One region of the Mesorhizobium sp. WSM4850 genome, then DNA from elsewhere that is predicted to be linked to it. Evidence: predicted binding sites of a transcription regulator. Region 1 holds the regulator's gene; each other region holds the start of a gene.
The links. The regulator LexA, encoded in region 1, represses DNA repair genes until DNA is damaged. The targets are predictions, from matches to a motif close to TGTTCNNNNTGTGTTCNG.
Positions count from the first base shown of each region.

Region 2: a site for LexA is predicted at 3,434-3,451, ahead of AC0L2Z_RS12925 (ATP-dependent helicase). Genes of this name have one in related genera too.
Region 3: a site for LexA is predicted at 2,752-2,769, ahead of AC0L2Z_RS28540 (ImuA family protein). Genes of this name have one in related genera too.

Region 1 covers NZ_JBVVPV010000032.1:67,486-72,862, reverse strand. Annotated here, with positions in the region: gene AC0L2Z_RS24880 (ComEC/Rec2 family competence protein) at 1-1,196, shown strand, start outside; gene lexA (transcriptional repressor LexA) at 1,190-1,927, opposite strand; gene AC0L2Z_RS24870 (molybdopterin molybdotransferase MoeA) at 2,032-3,237, opposite strand; gene moaC (cyclic pyranopterin monophosphate synthase MoaC) at 3,237-3,734, opposite strand; gene trpC (indole-3-glycerol phosphate synthase TrpC) at 3,801-4,652, opposite strand; gene trpD (anthranilate phosphoribosyltransferase) at 4,657-5,377, opposite strand, start outside.
Region 2 covers NZ_JBVVPV010000010.1:48,322-53,698, forward strand. Annotated here, with positions in the region: gene AC0L2Z_RS12900 (thioesterase family protein) at 1-203, shown strand, start outside; gene AC0L2Z_RS12905 (hypothetical protein) at 325-522, shown strand; gene AC0L2Z_RS12910 (Lrp/AsnC family transcriptional regulator) at 770-1,303, opposite strand; gene AC0L2Z_RS12915 (EamA family transporter) at 1,345-2,250, shown strand; gene AC0L2Z_RS12920 (dienelactone hydrolase family protein) at 2,251-3,156, opposite strand; gene AC0L2Z_RS12925 (ATP-dependent helicase) at 3,492-5,377, shown strand, end outside.
Region 3 covers NZ_JBVVPV010000043.1:21,098-26,474, reverse strand. Annotated here, with positions in the region: gene AC0L2Z_RS28550 (error-prone DNA polymerase) at 1-238, opposite strand, end outside; gene AC0L2Z_RS28545 (DUF6504 family protein) at 235-1,704, opposite strand; gene AC0L2Z_RS28540 (ImuA family protein) at 1,646-2,728, opposite strand; gene AC0L2Z_RS28535 (metallopeptidase family protein) at 2,914-3,336, shown strand; gene AC0L2Z_RS28530 (DUF1737 domain-containing protein) at 3,523-3,729, opposite strand; gene AC0L2Z_RS28525 (HpcH/HpaI aldolase/citrate lyase family protein) at 3,755-4,639, opposite strand; gene AC0L2Z_RS28520 (DUF4153 domain-containing protein) at 5,202-5,377, shown strand, end outside.

The DNA.
Region 1 (5,377 bases):
CCATGCGCAACCTGGCGATTTCGGCCATCGCCGTTATCGTCGTGTCGCCGCACGAGGTGGTCGGCGCAAGCTTCCAGATGTCGTTCGCCGCGACTGCGGCTCTCGTGGGCGCCTATGCCGGTTGGTCCGACTATCGTGCCGACAAGGCCAAGGCGCCGCGACAGCGACGGTCACCGGTCGCTTTCGTCACGCGCAAGCTCGTCGCCGGGGCAGGCACCATCGCAATGACCTCCATCATTGCCGGCAGCGCCACCGCGCTCTTCGCCATCTGGCACTTCCAGCGCGTCTCGCCGCTCAGCCTGTTCGCCAATCTGGCCGTCATGCCGATCGTCACGATCGTCATGTTCCTGGCGGTCCTCAGCGCCTTGGCAATGCCTTTCGGCCTCGACGGCCCTTTCCTCTACATGATGGGCAAGGGCCTGACGGCGATGATTGCAATTTCGGGATGGATCTCGGAGCGTTCGCCCGTCGATGCAGTCGGCCTGATTTCGTTGCAATCGGTTCTGCTGGTGACGGTCGCCTTAGTCATCGCCACGATGGCGACGACATGGCTGCGGCTTGCGGCACTTCCCTTTGCGCTCGCCGGCCTGCTGACGATTTCCGAGACGCGCATCCCCGACGTGCTGATCTCGGAGGATGCGCATCTGGTGGCGCTGCCGATCGGCGGCGGCGAACTTGCCGTCAACCGGATGCGTTCGAACGAATTCACCACCGACAACTGGAAACATGCGCTGGTTTCAACAACGATCGTCGAGCCGGAGACATTCGAAAAAGGAGATGTGCGGTTCGACATCGCCGATCCGGCCGACCTGCCGCCGGGAGCGCCTTTCACCTGCACTGCCGGCCTGTGCCTGGCCCGGCATCCGTCCGGCGCGCTCATCGCGCTCGCCGACAACCGCAAAACCGCGCGGCCGGCCTGTGCCTTTGCGGATTTGATCGTCATCGACGATGCCACAGCCTATTACAAACCCTGCCGCAACCCGCTGGTTCTCGTCGTCACCAAACGGCAGCTCGCTCGCATGGGCAGTGCCGCCGTCTTCTTCGATCCGCTATCGGCGACAACGCGCGCAGAAATCCGTTTTGCCGTCAGACAGCCATATAGGCCCTGGCATGAGCAGCGGCGATTTTCGCGCGAGGCGAGGGGCCTGCCGCCATACCGCAGGGCCGAGAAACCCAGGAAGCCCGCCGTTCAGTAACGCCGGATCAATCCGACGAGCTTGCCCTGCACCTTGACCCGGTCCGGCCCGAAGATGCGCGTCTCGTAGGCCGGATTGGCGGCTTCCAGTGCGATAGAGGCACCTTTGCGGCGAAATCGCTTCAGCGTCGCTTCCTCCTCGTCGACCAGAGCGACAATGATCTCGCCAGGCTGGGCGGTGTCGGCGTTGCGGATGATGACCGTGTCGCCGTCGAAGATGCCGGCCTCGATCATCGAATCACCCTTGACCTCCAGCGCGTAGTGCGTGCCGCCGGTGATCATGTCCGGTGGCACCGAGATCGAATGCGTCTGGTGCTGGATGGCGTCGATCGGCACACCGGCAGCGATGCGGCCCATCACCGGTATGGAGACGGTGGCAACGACGTCGTCGTCATTGCCGGCAGCACGCATGCGCGAAGGCGCTGGCTTGATCTGGCGTCCGAGGCCGCCCTGGCCAAGGGAGCCTTGAATGACGCTCGGCGAGAATTTGCGCGCCGCATTGAGGCCCGGCGCGATCGAATCGGGCAGGCGCAGCACCTCCAGCGCGCGGGCGCGGTTGGGCAGGCGGCGAATGAAACCGCGTTCCTCCAGCGCCGTGATCAGCCGGTGGATCCCCGATTTGGAGGCGAGGTCGAGCGCTTCCTTCATCTCGTCGAACGAGGGCGGAATGCCGCTTTCCTTCAGCCGTTCGTGGATGAACATCAGCAGTTCATGTTGTTTGCGTGTCAGCATCGCGACCCCCAACAGAATCAGAAAAACAAACCCAGAACAAACACTATCTGTTCCAGTTGTGTTCCGCAACCATTTAAAGTTTAATGAATGTGTTGACGTTTTGTTCAGCGTAGCATCAGCACGCTGCAGGCGGCGCCCGCTGCGGCTGCGGGAGCGAATGGCTCGCGCACGACCAGTCCGTTGGCGTCGGCCAGCATTCTGAGCATCGAGGAATCCTGGATACTGAACGGCGTTGCCTCAAGCGTGCCAGCTTCTTCCTTCACCACCGCGCGTACATAGTCCTGCCTGAGATCGTTAGCCGGCATGGCGGCGCCGAGCCGCGCCTGACGCATGTCCTGGCGGAAGGCGCGGCCGCCGAGCCGCGCCAGCAGCGGCTTCAGAAAGAGCTGCGTGCAGACCAGGCTGGCCACCGGATTGCCAGGCAGGCCGATGCAGCGGATGGCGCCCAGCCGCCCGAACATCAGTGGCTTGCCGGGCCGCATGGCGATTTTCCAGAAATCGAGCGCCATGCCTTCGCCGGTCAGCACGTCATGGACGAGGTCATGGTCGCCGACCGAGGCGCCGCCCAGCGTGACGATGACGTCCGCGCCTGCGGCGACGGCTTTTGTCACCAGCGCGGCGATCGCGTCCTTGCGGTCGGCGGCGATGCCGAGATCGAGGGCGCTGGCGCCGACCGAGCGGGCCGCGGCGGCGACGCCATAGGCATTGGAGGAGATGATCTGGCCGGGGCCAAGGTCGCTGCCCGGCGGCAGCAATTCGTCGCCGGTGGCGATGATGGCGACCAGCGGCCGTTTCACCACGCGGACCTGCTGGTGGTTGGCCGACGCCGCCAGCGACAATGCCGCCGGATCAAACAGGCGGCCTTTCTCCAGCAGCATGTCGCCCTGCGAGAAATCGAGCCCGAGGCGGCGGATGTTGCGGCCTTCAACCGTCGGCGCGGTCACTTCGACCATGCCGCCGCCGAGGTCGCGGACATTCTCCTGGATGACGATGGTGTCGGCGCCTCCGGGAAGCGGCGCGCCGGTGAAGATGCGCACGGCCTGCGCCGGGCCGACTGTCCCGGCAAAGCCGCGTCCGGCCGGCGCCATGCCGATCACCGAAAGTCTCGCGGGCACGGAGGCGACATCGTCGGCCCGCACGGCATAGCCGTCCATGGCCGACGCGTTGAATGGCGGCTGGGTGCGGAGCGCGATGAGCGGCTCCGCCAGCACGCGGTCGGCGGCATCCATCAGGGCGACGCTTTCAGCCTGCAAGGGCGCAGCATCCGCAAGCAGGTGCTCGAGCGCCTCGGCGACCGCAAGCAGCGCCATTATTGGCCTGCCCCCTGGGCATCCGCCTTGTAGTCGCCGGATTTGCCGCCGGTCTTTTCCACCAGCCTGATGCCGGAGATGGCCATGCCGCGATCGACCGCCTTGGCCATATCATAGATGGTCAGGCAGGCGACCGAGACGGCGGTCAGCGCTTCCATCTCGACGCCGGTCTTGCCGGTGACGCGGGCCAGCGCCGTGACCTTCAGGCCGGGCAGCTTCGCGTCAGGTTCGATGTCTACCGATATCTTGGTCAACAGCAGCGGATGGCAGAGCGGGATCAGCTCATGCGTCCTCTTGGCCGCCATGATGCCGGCGATGCGCGCCGTACCCAGCACGTCGCCCTTCCTGGCATCGCCGTCGAGAATCATTTTCAGCGTTTCGGGCCGCATCGAGACAAGACCTTCGGCGATTGCCGTGCGGGTCGTCTCCGCCTTGTCGCCGACATCGACCATATTGGCTTCGCCTTCTGCGCCAAGATGGGTGAGGGCGGCCGACATCGTCAGGTCACCCTGGAGCGACGTGCGTCCGTTTGGACGCACAAACTACACTCTGACGCTTTGTATCTATGCATCATGCTCTCCGAACATCGATTCCGATTTTCGGGCAGATGCATTGGCGGGCGCGTTGCCCGTCAAAAGCAGGTGCGTCGCAGTGGCCACGTCCAGTTGCCGCATCAGGCTCTCGCCGACGAGGAAAGTGCCAATGTCGCTCCGTTCCAGCCTGCGGCAGTCCTGGTGCGAGAAAATACCGCTCTCGCTGACCAGCAGCCGGTCGGCCGGCACCATCGCCGCGAGCCGCTCCGATGTCTCGATGCTGGTTTCGAATGTCCGGAGATTGCGGTTGTTGATGCCGATCAGCCGCGACGACAGTTTCAGCGCGCGTTCCGTCTCGGCCTCGTCATGCACCTCGACCAGCGCGTCCATGCCGAGCTCGAAAGCCGTCGTTTCGAGTTCCCTGGCCACGGCGTCATCGACGCTCGCCATGATGATCAGGATGGCGTCCGCGCCCCACGCACGGGCCTCGAACACCTGATAGGGCTCGAACAGAAAATCCTTGCGCAAAGCCGGCAATGTCACGGCGCTGCGCGCATCGGTGAGGAATTCAGGCGCCCCTTGGAAAGACGGCGCATCGGTCAGCACCGACAGGCAGGCAGCCCCACCTTTGGCATAGGCCTGGGCCAGCGCCGGCGGATCGAAATCGGCGCGGATCAGGCCCTTGGACGGGCTCGCCTTCTTGATCTCGGCGATCAGCGCGAAACTGCCGGATTTGCGTTTGGCTTCAAGGGCCGAGAGAAAGCCGCGCGGTGCATCGGTAGCCCTCGCCCGTGCCTTGATTTCGGCAAACGGCACCCGTGCCTTCGCCGCCGCGATCTCGTCGCGCTTGTAGGCTTCGATCTTGCGCAGGATATCAGACACGGCGCTATCCGTTCGAAATCTCGACCAGCCGGTCAAGCACCTTTAGCGCCCGGCCGCTGTCGATGGCTTGCGCCGCCGTCGCCATGCCATCGGCAAGCGTCGTCGCCTTTCCCGCCACCACCAGTCCGGCGCCGGCGTTCATCAGCACCGTATCGCGAAAGGCGCCGGCAGCGCCGCCCAGCATGTCGCGCAGCGCCTGGGCGTTGTAGGCGGCATCGCCGCCGCGCAACTCGTCCTTGGTATGCCGCTTCAGCCCGACCGCTTCCGGGGTCAGCGTAAAGCTGCGGATCTCGCCGCCGACCAGTTCGGCGACTTGGGTTTCGCCGGTGGTGGTGATCTCGTCATAGCCGTCGCCATGGGCGACCCAGGCGTGGTCGGCGCCCAGTGCCTTCAACGTCTCGGCCACCGGCATGATCCATTCCGGCAAGAAGACGCCAACCATCTGCCTGACGACACCAGCCGGATTGGAGAGCGGGCCAAGCAGGTTGAAGATTGTGCGGGTGCCGAGCTCGGCGCGGATCGGGCCGACATGCTTCATCGCCGGATGATGCGCCGGTGCGAACATGAAGCCGACGCCTGCGTCGTGGATGCAGCGGCCGATCGTTTCCGGCGGGATGTCGAGCTTGACGCCAAGCGCGGTCAGCACGTCGGCGGCGCCGGTCTGCGAGGACAGTCCGCGATTGCCGTGCTTGGCCACCGGCACGCCGCAGGCGGCGATGACGAAC
Region 2 (5,377 bases), on a different contig from region 1:
ACGGCTGGCTCGCTGCCACGTCCGAATCATTGTCGCTGCATGTCGACATGTCCGGACCGAAGGTGGCGCCCTTCCCGGCCGATGTCCTGGCCAAGGTCGAAGTCATGCGCGCCGCCCATGCGGCGCTGCCGATGCCTGAGCGCGCCGGCCGTTCGATCGGTATTCGTCGCAAGACGCTTGAGCCGCAGTCAGACCGCCGTTAACCTTACCAAGGTTTTAACGTGAACAAGCCGAATTGAGGCGTTGAACGACTCAGCCGGGTGTTCGAAAACCGTCCGCATTGCGATACTGGCGGCGGGGGCTGAAGCGGTTCGGGGAAATTACATGAAAACCGATATCAAGGTCGAGGCGGACAGGCTGGCGGCCGACCCACGCATCAGCGACTATGATTTCTGGCGATCGCTGAAGAACCTCAACTACGAAATTTTTACCATCGCCAACAACAACGAACCGATCCCTTTCGCCATGATCCGCTGGCGCGCCATCCTGAAGCAGGCGCGGATGAAGCGCGGCCACGCCTGATCGGTGCGGGAACAAGTAGGTTCGTTGTTCGATTGCTTTTTCTGGGGCGTTTGCGTCGCCCCTCATCCGGCTGCCGCCACCTTCTCCCCGTATAGTGACGGGGAGAAGGTGAGCTTGCCGCAGCCTCGGCGTTCTTTCAGCAATGCCCGCAATTTGGCGAAACCATTGATGACAGCGTCCTTCTCCCCGTCACTATACGGGGAGAAGTGCCCGGCAGGGCGATGAGGGGCGGCGCGACTTTTTCCAGTTAAGCAGATGTATTGACGAACACTGCCGCCAGCGGCGAACGCGCCACCACCGGCGACGACTGGATGATTGCGGTGTTGGTCATCGCAAACGGAATGATGCGGTCGATCACCCGTTCGAGTTCGGCCACCGAACCGACATGCGCCAGCGCGATGAAACAGTCCTCGCCGGTCACCCGATCGCACTGGGCGATTTCCGGCAAGTCGCGGATGATCTCGGCGACCGCAGCCAACTGCCCGGGCACCGGCCTGATCCGCAGCCATGCCGACAGCTTCATGCCGAGCGCTGCCGGGTTGATCCGCACAGTATAGGCCTCGATCACGCCGCTCTCCTGCAGCCGCTTGATGCGCTCGGCCACGCTCGGCGCCGACAGGCCGACCGAGCGCGCCAGTTCGGCGGTGCTGGTGCGCGCATCCTTTTCCAGCAGGCGCAGGATTTTCAGATCCGCCGCATCCAGATCAGCATTTTCGTTTCGAATACGTTTCAGGAAAAACTCCTTGTTTCTGGAAAATAAATGGTCTCTTTGGTTGGCCATTGCCCATGTAAACAGGTAAATCTGCCTGCGATAATGATCCTATGGATGATCAAGCGCAAGCCCCAGCTGCTATCCCTGCCCTCGCCGGCCCTGTCTTTGGCAGGCTGGCGACATCGCTGCCGCCGCATGTCTGGTTCGGTGTCAGCGCTGTGTTTCATTATCTCGGGCCGGCTTTCGCCGTGCTGCTTTTCCCGCATGTCGGCGTGCTCGGCATGGCCTGGCTGCGCATAGTTACGGCCGCCCTTGTCTTCGCGCCGCTGACCCGGCCGTGGACGGCCTTCGCCCGCGCCGACCGGCCGACACGGCTGCTGCTTCTCGGTTTCGGCGCTTGCCTCGGCGTGATGAATTGCTCCTTTTACCTGGCACTCTACCGCTTGCCGATCTCGCTGGTCGCGGCGATCGAATTCGTCGGCACCATCGGCGTTGCGCTGGTCGGCGTCAGAAGCCCGCGCAATTTCGCAGCGCTTGCCGTTGCCGTTATCGGCACCTTGCTGCTGATCGACGTCAAATGGTCAAGCGACCCGATTGGCCTGTTCTGGGCCTTCCTCAACGGCGCGCTGTTCGTCGGCTACATCGTGCTTGGCCATCGCGTTTCCCGCGCCGGCGCTGGCGAGGGCATCGCCGGACTGGGCGCAGCCATGGCGGTCGCCTTTCTCATCGTGCTGCCGATCGGCTTCACCGATGCGCTGCCGGCTTTCTCGGCGCCGCCACTGCTCATCGCCGCCATCGGCGTCGGCATCTGCTCCTCGGTCATCCCCTATATCTGCGACCAGCTTGCCATGTCGCGGCTGCCGCGATCGAGCTTCGCGCTGATGCTGTCGTTGCTGCCGGTCACCGCCACGCTGATCGGCGTCATTGTGCTCCGCCAGATACCCAGCCTTACCGATTGCATCGGCATCGCGCTGGTAGTGGCCGGCGTCGCTTTTCACAAACCGGCAAATGCCTGATCAGGCAAGCTTCTCCTTGAGAAAGGCGATCGTCCGGCCCCAGGCGAGGTCCGCCGCGTTCTTGTCGTAGCGAGCCGCCGACGTGTCATTGTTGAAGGCATGATTGGCGCCTTCATAGACATGGATCGTGTACTCGACTTCGGCTGCATCGAGCTCCTTCCTGAAGGCGTCGATACCGGCATTGATGCGGGTGTCGAGCCCGGCATAATGCAGCAGCAGCGCCGCCTTGATCTTCGGCACATCCTCGGCCTTCGGCTGCATGCCGTAATAGGCGACAGCGGCAGCCAGATCCGGCGCATTGGCAGCCAGTGTGTTCACCGTGGCGCCGCCCCAGCAGAAGCCGACCGCGCCGACCTTGCCGTTGCCATCCTCGCTGCCCCTAAGGAAAGCGACCGTTGCGACCGCATTGGCAGTGGTTTGCGCCGGATCGAGCTTGGAAAACTGCTCGCGCGCCTTGTCTTCGTCGGCCGGCGTGCCGCCGAGCGGCGACAGGAAATCCGGGGCGAGCACAACGAAGCCTTCCAGCGCCACGCGCCGCGTCACATCGCGTATATGCGGGTTGAGCCCCCTGTTCTCATGCACGACGATGACGGTGCCGAGCTTGCCGGACTGGCCGGCCGGCTTGACCAGATAGCCCTTCACCTCGCCACCGCTGCCGGGATAGCTGATGTCCTCGCCGGTCACGCGTGAATCGTCCTCGGCAACAATCGCCGCTCGGGCTGAATTCGCCGCCAGCAGCGGTGCGATTGCGGCGGCCGCCGCACCTGATCCGGCAAGCCTGGTCAATTGTTCCATGAAGCGCCGCCGGTCGAGCGTCAGATGCGTGTATTCGTCATACGCGTCGATCATAGCCTGGGTAATGGCGGGTCTGTTGACGGCGGGGTTGGCAGGGCTCGGTTTTGTCATGGCGCTCTCCTCGGCTTCGGGAACATGTCCGCCGCGCAAGATAGGGTAGAAGCCCGCACGGTCCAGTCACGGATCGGTGAGGCGCTGCTGACGCGAGTGCAGGTCCGCCAGACCGGCGGCTGGTCCAGGATGATACTCCTTCCGACAGGTGCGCTCCGCGGCGCGCCCATGGGCAACCGCGCATTTGCGTCCCACTTTCTCCGACCCGCCGTGCCTGTCGAGCAGGCCGGCGCTATGGCTGGCGTGCCATAGGATTTGCAACTCCCCCGGCTGGACAGAGAACAAAACGGAGACACTTCTGGCCTTTCGCTGCCGAATCACTACATTCGGGGGAGATGTCCGGCTTTTCGGAAGATATGCCTTTTTTTGATGAACCGAACGCGCGGCCCGTGGCCCCGTCGGGCATTGCTGCGCGCGCCATGGCTGCCCGCAGCGGCCATGCCAATGCGCCCGATTATCTGAACGGGCTCAACCCCGAGCAGCGGCTGGCGGTGGAAACCACCGAGGGTCCGGTGCTGGTGCTGGCCGGCGCCGGCACCGGCAAGACGCGCGTCTTGACCACTCGCATCGCCCACATCCTCGCCACCGGTAAGGCTTTCCCGTCCCAGATCCTCGCCGTCACCTTCACCAACAAGGCTGCGCGCGAGATGAAGCAGCGCATCGGCCTGCTGATCGGCGAAGGCAATGTTGAGGGCATGCCGTGGCTCGGCACCTTCCACTCGATTGGCGTGAAGCTGCTTCGCAGACACGCCGAGCTTGCCGGGCTCAAATCCGACTTCACCATTCTCGACACCGACGACGTCGTGCGCCTGATCAAGCAGCTCATCCAGGCCGAAGGGCTGGACGACAAGCGCTGGCCGGCCAAGCAGTTCGCCCAGATGATCGACGGCTGGAAGAACAAGGGCTTTGGCCCTGCCGAGATTGCCGAGGGCGACGCCCGCGCCTTCGCCAACGGCAAGGGGCGTGAACTCTACAAGGCTTATCAGGAGCGGCTGAAGACGCTGAACGCCTGCGACTTCGGCGATCTCCTGTGCCACCCGATCCGTATCTTCCGCGCCAATCCGGACGTGCTGAAGGAATACCACAAGCGCTTCCGCTACATCCTCGTCGACGAGTACCAGGACACCAACACCGCCCAATACATGTGGCTGCGGCTGCTGGCGCAGCGGCCGGATGCCGGACGAGCTTCAACATCAACAGGTTTGCGAACGGCCGAAGGCCGCAAGCCCGACCGGGCGTCCGAGCCGTTGCGAGGTCCCTCCCGCGACGCCGAAGGCGCGCAAAAAGGGGGGGTCGGGCCCGCGCCGGCAGGCGCGGAACAGCCCGTGAGCGAAAATAAAGTCAACATCTGCTGCGTCGGCGACGACGACCAGTCGATCTATGGCTGGCGCGGGGCCGAAGTCGACAACATCCTTCGCTTCGACAAGGATTTCCCCGGCGCCACGATCATCCGGCTGGAACGCAACTACCGCTCCACCGCGCACATCCTCGGCACCGCCTCCCACCTCATCGCCCACAATGAAAGCCGCTTCGGCAAGACGCTGTTCACCGAAAAGATCGCCGAGGACGACGAGAAGGTGCATGTCCATGCCGCCTGGGATTCCGAGGAAGAGGCCCGCGCCGTTGGCGAAACCATCGAGGCCTACCAGCGGCAGAAGCACAATCTCAACGACATGGCCATTCTTGTCCGCGCGTCCTTCCAGATGCGCGAGTTCGAGGACCGCTTCGTCACCCTTGGCCTCAACTACCGCGTCATCGGCGGCCCGCGCTTTTACGAGCGCCTCGAAATCCGCGACGCCCTGGCCTTCTTCCGCGTCGTAGCGCAAGGCGCAGACGACCTCGCCTTCGAGCGCATTGTCAACGTGCCGAAGCGCGGGCTGGGCGAAGCCACCATCCGCCAGATCCATGACACCGCCAGGGCGCTGCGCATCCCGATGCTGGAGGCTGCGGAAAAACTCGCTGAGAGCGACGAGCTGAAGCCAAAGCCGCGCGCAGCGCTGCGCGAAGTCGCCGCCAATTTCGAGCGCTGGCAGAAGGCGCTGGAGACCACGCCGCACACCGAGCTGGCCGAGACCATCCTGGAGGAGAGCGGCTACACCGACATGTGGAAGAACGACCGCTCGGTAGAAGCGCCCGGCCGGCTGGAAAACCTCAAGGAACTGATCCGCTCCATGGAGGAGTACGAATCGCTGCGCTCCTTCCTCGAACATGTAGCGCTGGT
Region 3 (5,377 bases), on a different contig from region 1:
GCGTGCCATCGCAAAACACCAGGCGGCAGCCGGGATGACAGGAAAGACCTTCCACCTTGGCCTGCTGCCAGGCGCGCACGACGCCAGCCACCGTGTTGCGGTCGGCAAGCCCGATCGACGAAAAGCCCAAAAACTTTGCCGCGACCACCAGCTCCTCCGGTTTCGAGGCGCCGCGCAGGAACGAGAAATTCGACTGGATGCCGAATTCGGCATAGGGGACGACCGCCAGCGCATTCATGCGAAGACCCCATGCATGAACCAGCGCGGCGCCGCCTGCGAGGCGCCGTAGAGACCCTGGCGATAAAGCCAGTAACGGCGACCGTCGCTATCCTCGATGCGGAAATAATCCCGGGTCGCTTCCTGCCCCGCTGCCTCCCGCCACCATTCCGCGGCGATGCGTTCCGGCCCTTCGGCGCGCGCCACCCGGTAGAGAGCCCGCCGCCAGCGGAAATTCATCGGCGGTCCCTCAGGCATTTCGGTGGCCGGCACCTCGATCGGTTCGGGCGAACGGAACAGCCGGATCGGCCGTTCCGGCGGAAAGACAGGCCTAGTGTCTTTCATCTTGCCCGGCTGCTTCGGCGCAGAGACCCTTTGCGGCGCCTCCGCATAGGGATGCGTGGCGACGGCGCGCTCGGGCAGATGACTCTCGACGGCAACCGGTTTCAAAACCGCGCTGTCGCCGAGCCGGGCGCGGATGCGGTCGGCGAAAAGGGCGATGTCGGCGCCGTCATCGCGCGTCTCGCCGGTCAGATCCGCCTGCTGCATGTCGAAGGCCGCGGCCGACAGCACCGAGAGGCGCACGAGATCGAAGCCATAGCCGGCATCGATGTCCTGTTCGAGCGCGGCAAGCCTCTCGTGGAACAATTTCTGGATCAGCAACGGCTCGCGCAACGGCCGCGAGGTGCCGACGGCGATGCGGCTGACGGCGCCGTCGACGCGGAAAAGCAGCAGCGCCAGCCTTCTTGCGCCCTCGCCGCGGCGCTCGAGGTCCGCCTTCAATGTCGTCGCCAGCATTTTCACCAGCCGCTCTATTTCGTCGGTCAGCATGATCGGTTCGGCGAGATGGCGTTCGACCGAAAGCGGCGCCACCGGCAGGCGCGGCGACACCGCCTCGTCGAGGCGGCCGAGCGCCTGGTCGAGACGCAAAAGCAGCGATCTGCCGAAGCGGCGGGCGAGCGGCGCGCGCGGTGCTGCCATGACGGCGCCCGCCGTGCGCAGGCCGACGCTTTCCAGGCTGGCGCGGATGTCAGGCTCGATGCGCAGCGCCGCCAGCGGCAAGGGCGCGAGAAGCGCTTCCTCCTCGCCACCGGGGACGATGCGATCACCAGAAAACCGCGCTGCCGCCCAGGCTGCACCTGGTGTGGCGGCAAGGCCGGCGCGGACATCGAAACCCTGATGGAAAAAGCGCGACAGGATGTCGTCCAGCATCGCCCGTTCGCCGCCGAAAAGATGGGTGCAGCCGGTGACGTCGAGGAACAGGCCATCGGCTGCGTCGATCGCCACCAGCGGAGTGTAGCGGTCGCACCAGTCGGCGAGGCTTTCGAGCAGGCGGCGGTCGGCCTCGGGATCGGCTTCCACGACGTCGATCGACGGATGCATGGCGCGCGCGTCGGCTATGCCCATGCCGCGCTTCAGATGAAGCGCCTCAGCCCGCTCGTCGAGGGCGGCGATGCGCTGCGCGTTCGCCTGGCGATGGCTGATCACCAGCGGCAGGTGATCCGACGGCCGCGAACGCCAGGACCGCCCCAGACGCTGGCGCAGGATCCTTTCCGCGGCGAGATGCGGAAACCACAGGGACAGGATTCGCTGCCCGTTCTTGCCGTCTTTCCCCGGCCCTTCTTTCCTCGAAACTGCGTTCATCGGGGTTCCACTCCAGTGTGAATTGTCCTGGCAAGGCGGTGCGGCTCTTGCCGATGCTGACGGTGAAGGCGGGACGGCCGATCGAGCCGGCGAGCGGCCCGGCGATCGTCTGGCGTGGTGCCGACGGCGCCGCCGACAGGACGAGGCGGACGGGTGCCGCCGTCGGCTCGGGTTCGCCGGCCTGGCGCAGCAAAAACACCGGCCGGCCGGCGCTCTGTGCCCGGGCGTGCAGCCGCCGCGTCGCGGTGAGGTCCAGCCGCTGCGGACTGCCGCGGATTTCGAGGATGACGGCGGCGAGCGCCGTCATCCGGGCGGCCTCCTCGGCGGTCCACAGCGCATCGAGGAGCCTTGGCGCCTCGGAAAACAGCAATTGCTCCGGCTCGATGCCGAAAAGGCGATGAAGTCCTGTGGCATAGGGGAAGCCGGCCTCGCGGAAGATTTCCGCGGTGCCGATCCACAGGACCGGCAGTCGCGGCCCCTGTTTGAGGATCAGGCTGACGAGCGACAGGGCGAAGCCGGCGACGGCCCCGGCATCGCGGGTCGCGGCGCCATGGATCTCGCTCAGCGCCGCCTTCGGCAGGCCGCCGCCGAGCGCAGTATCGAGATCTTCGGCGCCGGTGCGCAGAAACGCATCGGGCGGCGCCACGGCGAGGCCGCGGCGGACGATTGTCAGATTTTTGGGCGTGATTTTTTTGGGCGTGACATCAGCTGTTGGATCCCCGGGAGTGACATCAGCTGTTGGATTCCGGGGCGCATCAACGGGGGCTGCGGCCGGCGCCTGCAGGCGCTCGGGCAGCGTTCCCTCGATCTTCGCGATCTGGCGGCGCAGGGCAAAAACAGTCTCCCGCGCCACGGCGCTTGTCGCCATGACGGTCAGCTTCCACTCACAATTGTTCCTGTTATGTTCTAATAGATTCCAGAGGGCGGCCGAAGAGTCAAGCGGAGTCATGGGCGCAGTCATGGGGAATTTATTCCTGCCGCGCGTGGACGGCAACCCGGCCAATTGCCGAGTCCGGCGCGAAAGCCTATATGCCGGGATCAGAAGGACAAAGCATGGCCCGCATCTACAAAACCCGTACCTGGCACGACGAGCTTTCGCCGTCGATGGAGGAAATGGAGTTCCTGGCGCTAGAAGCTTACGCCCATCTGCCGGAGGAGTTTCGCAAGCTGACCGGCGAGATCGTCATCCAGATCGCCGAATTCCCGACCGACGAAATCATGGACGACCTGTCGCTGGAAACGCCTTTCGACCTGCTCGGCCTGTTCGAGGGGCGCGGCATCGCCGAGCGCTGGAATCCGCAGACCGGCGAGGGGCCGAACCGCGTCACGCTCTACCGCCGCGCCATCCTCGATTACTGGGCCGAGAACGAGGAGACGCTGGGCGACATCGTCACCCATGTGCTGATCCACGAGATCGGCCACCATTTCGGCCTGTCGGACGACGATATGGAGCGGATCGAAGAGGCGGCCGAGTAGGCTGTGCTGATATTAAGGTGATGCCGGCCTGCGAACGGCAGTTCCCTGCGCTTCCGGTGCTCACACCCAAAAGTACGCTCCGCTCCGGTTCTCGGAAACTACCCAGTCTGGTCGCTTCGCGCCCGTCTTCGACTCCGGCGCGGCCTGACCTGAATCTCAACACACCCTGCGTCGAGCTTTGCAAATCTACCAATCGCTGAGCTTGGTGTCGGGCCCGTATTCCTGGCCCTCGACATCCTTCACCACGGCCTGGCCGCAGCGCATGACCTTGGTCTGCTTGTCGTAGGAATAGGTCGGCGAGCCGAACAGGTGCCAGCCCTTGTTCAGCGCTGCCGTCACCTTGTGGCAGAAGCTGGAATCGTCCGGGCCGGACAGAAAGCGGTAGAGTTTCATTTTTCATTCCTGTGGTGGGTTGCGATCATGTCCCGCTGGCGCTGGCGGCCGCCTTCGCCAGCAGTTTCTCGGCCTGCGCCAGATGCAGCCGCTCGAGCATTTTTCCGTTCAGCGCAATGACTTGCCTGCCGGCATTTTCGGCAAGCGCGAAGGCCTCCTTGACCGCACGCGCCTCGGCCACGGCTTCGGCAGATGGTGCAAAGGCGCGGTTTGCGGCATCGATCTGGGCCGGGTGGATCAGCGATTTGCCGTCGAACCCCATGGCGGCTGCTTCCGTGCATTCGCGCGCAAAAGCGTCCAGATCACGAAAATCGTTGAAGACACCGTCAAGCAGGTCGAGGCCACCGGCGCGTGCTGCGAGCACCATCTGCATCAGCCATGGCGTGAGATAGCGCCGGTCGGGCGTAGCGAGAATGCCGGTGTCCTTGACCAGGTCGTTCGTTCCGGCAACGAAACAGACCAGCCGCGAGGCCGGATCGCGGCCAAGCTCGGCAATCGGGCCGATGTTGAGCAGCGCCTTGGGCGTCTCGATCATCGCCCACAGCTTCACCGCGTCGGGTGAAAAATTGTCGTCGAGGACGTCGCCGGCTTCCAGGACGTCGCGCGGCGTGTCGACCTTGGGCAGCAGGATGGCGTCGGGCTCGCAGCTTGCCGCCGCCAGCAAGTCCTTGGCGCCCCATTCGCTGGAGAGCGGGTTGATGCGCACGATCATCTCGCAGCGTAGGCCGGGGCGGTTGGCGAAGATGCCGGCCAGTTTTTCGCGCGCAAAAACCTTGTCGGCCGGGGCGACGGCATCTTCGAGATCGATGATGACGGCATCGCAGGCCAGCGACGAGATCTTGGCCAGCGCCTTGTCGTTCGAGGCCGGGACGTAAAGCACCGAGCGGCGCGGGCGGCAGGTTTCAGTCATGCCTGATCTATGCCGCCTGGAGGCGATCGAAGCAAGCACACAGGGCAATCGCTTCGGGCAGTCATAGCTTGCATTGGATGCAAGCCAATCATCGAAGTTGGCGCCGCCCCTCATCGCCCTGCCGGGCACTTCTCCCCGTATAGGGACGGGGAGAAGTGGTTGGCGCAGCCTCGACGCCATTCTTGCAACGCTGGTGATTGGCGAAACCGGCGATGAGAGCACCCTCTCCCCGTCACTATACGGGGAGAGGATGCCGGCAGGCAGGTGAGGGGCAGCGCAAGCGCCCGGAAAGGGGTGACGGGGCGGATTCAAAGCTGAAGTGATTCCTGACCCTGCACAAAAACTGCACAACATTGCGGAAAATCTCCTCGGACCCGCCTCGCTGCCTGCATCTCGGCCGGCGAAAAGGGCGCATGCAAGAGCGCGAAAAGCCCCGTTGGTCCCTACCCCTCCGCGATGACGTTTGCTGGCTCATCGATCCGCCGCGTTCGGCGACTCTCTTTCCCTTCATCCGCAAATCTCCGCCCCCCGGCCGGATCAAAGCCGCTGAGAAAACCCGATCATGACGTCGCTGCTTACCGCCGCGCCGGGCACTTGCGCGCGCTTCGGCGTTGCCGTCCTGCTTGCCGCGCTGGCCGATTTCTTCTTCTATGGACAGCCGGTCGGCATCACGCTCTTCCTGTTCGGCATGACGCTGGCCGCCGCGGCCGTGGCGCTCCAGCCGTCGGCGCTCGGCGC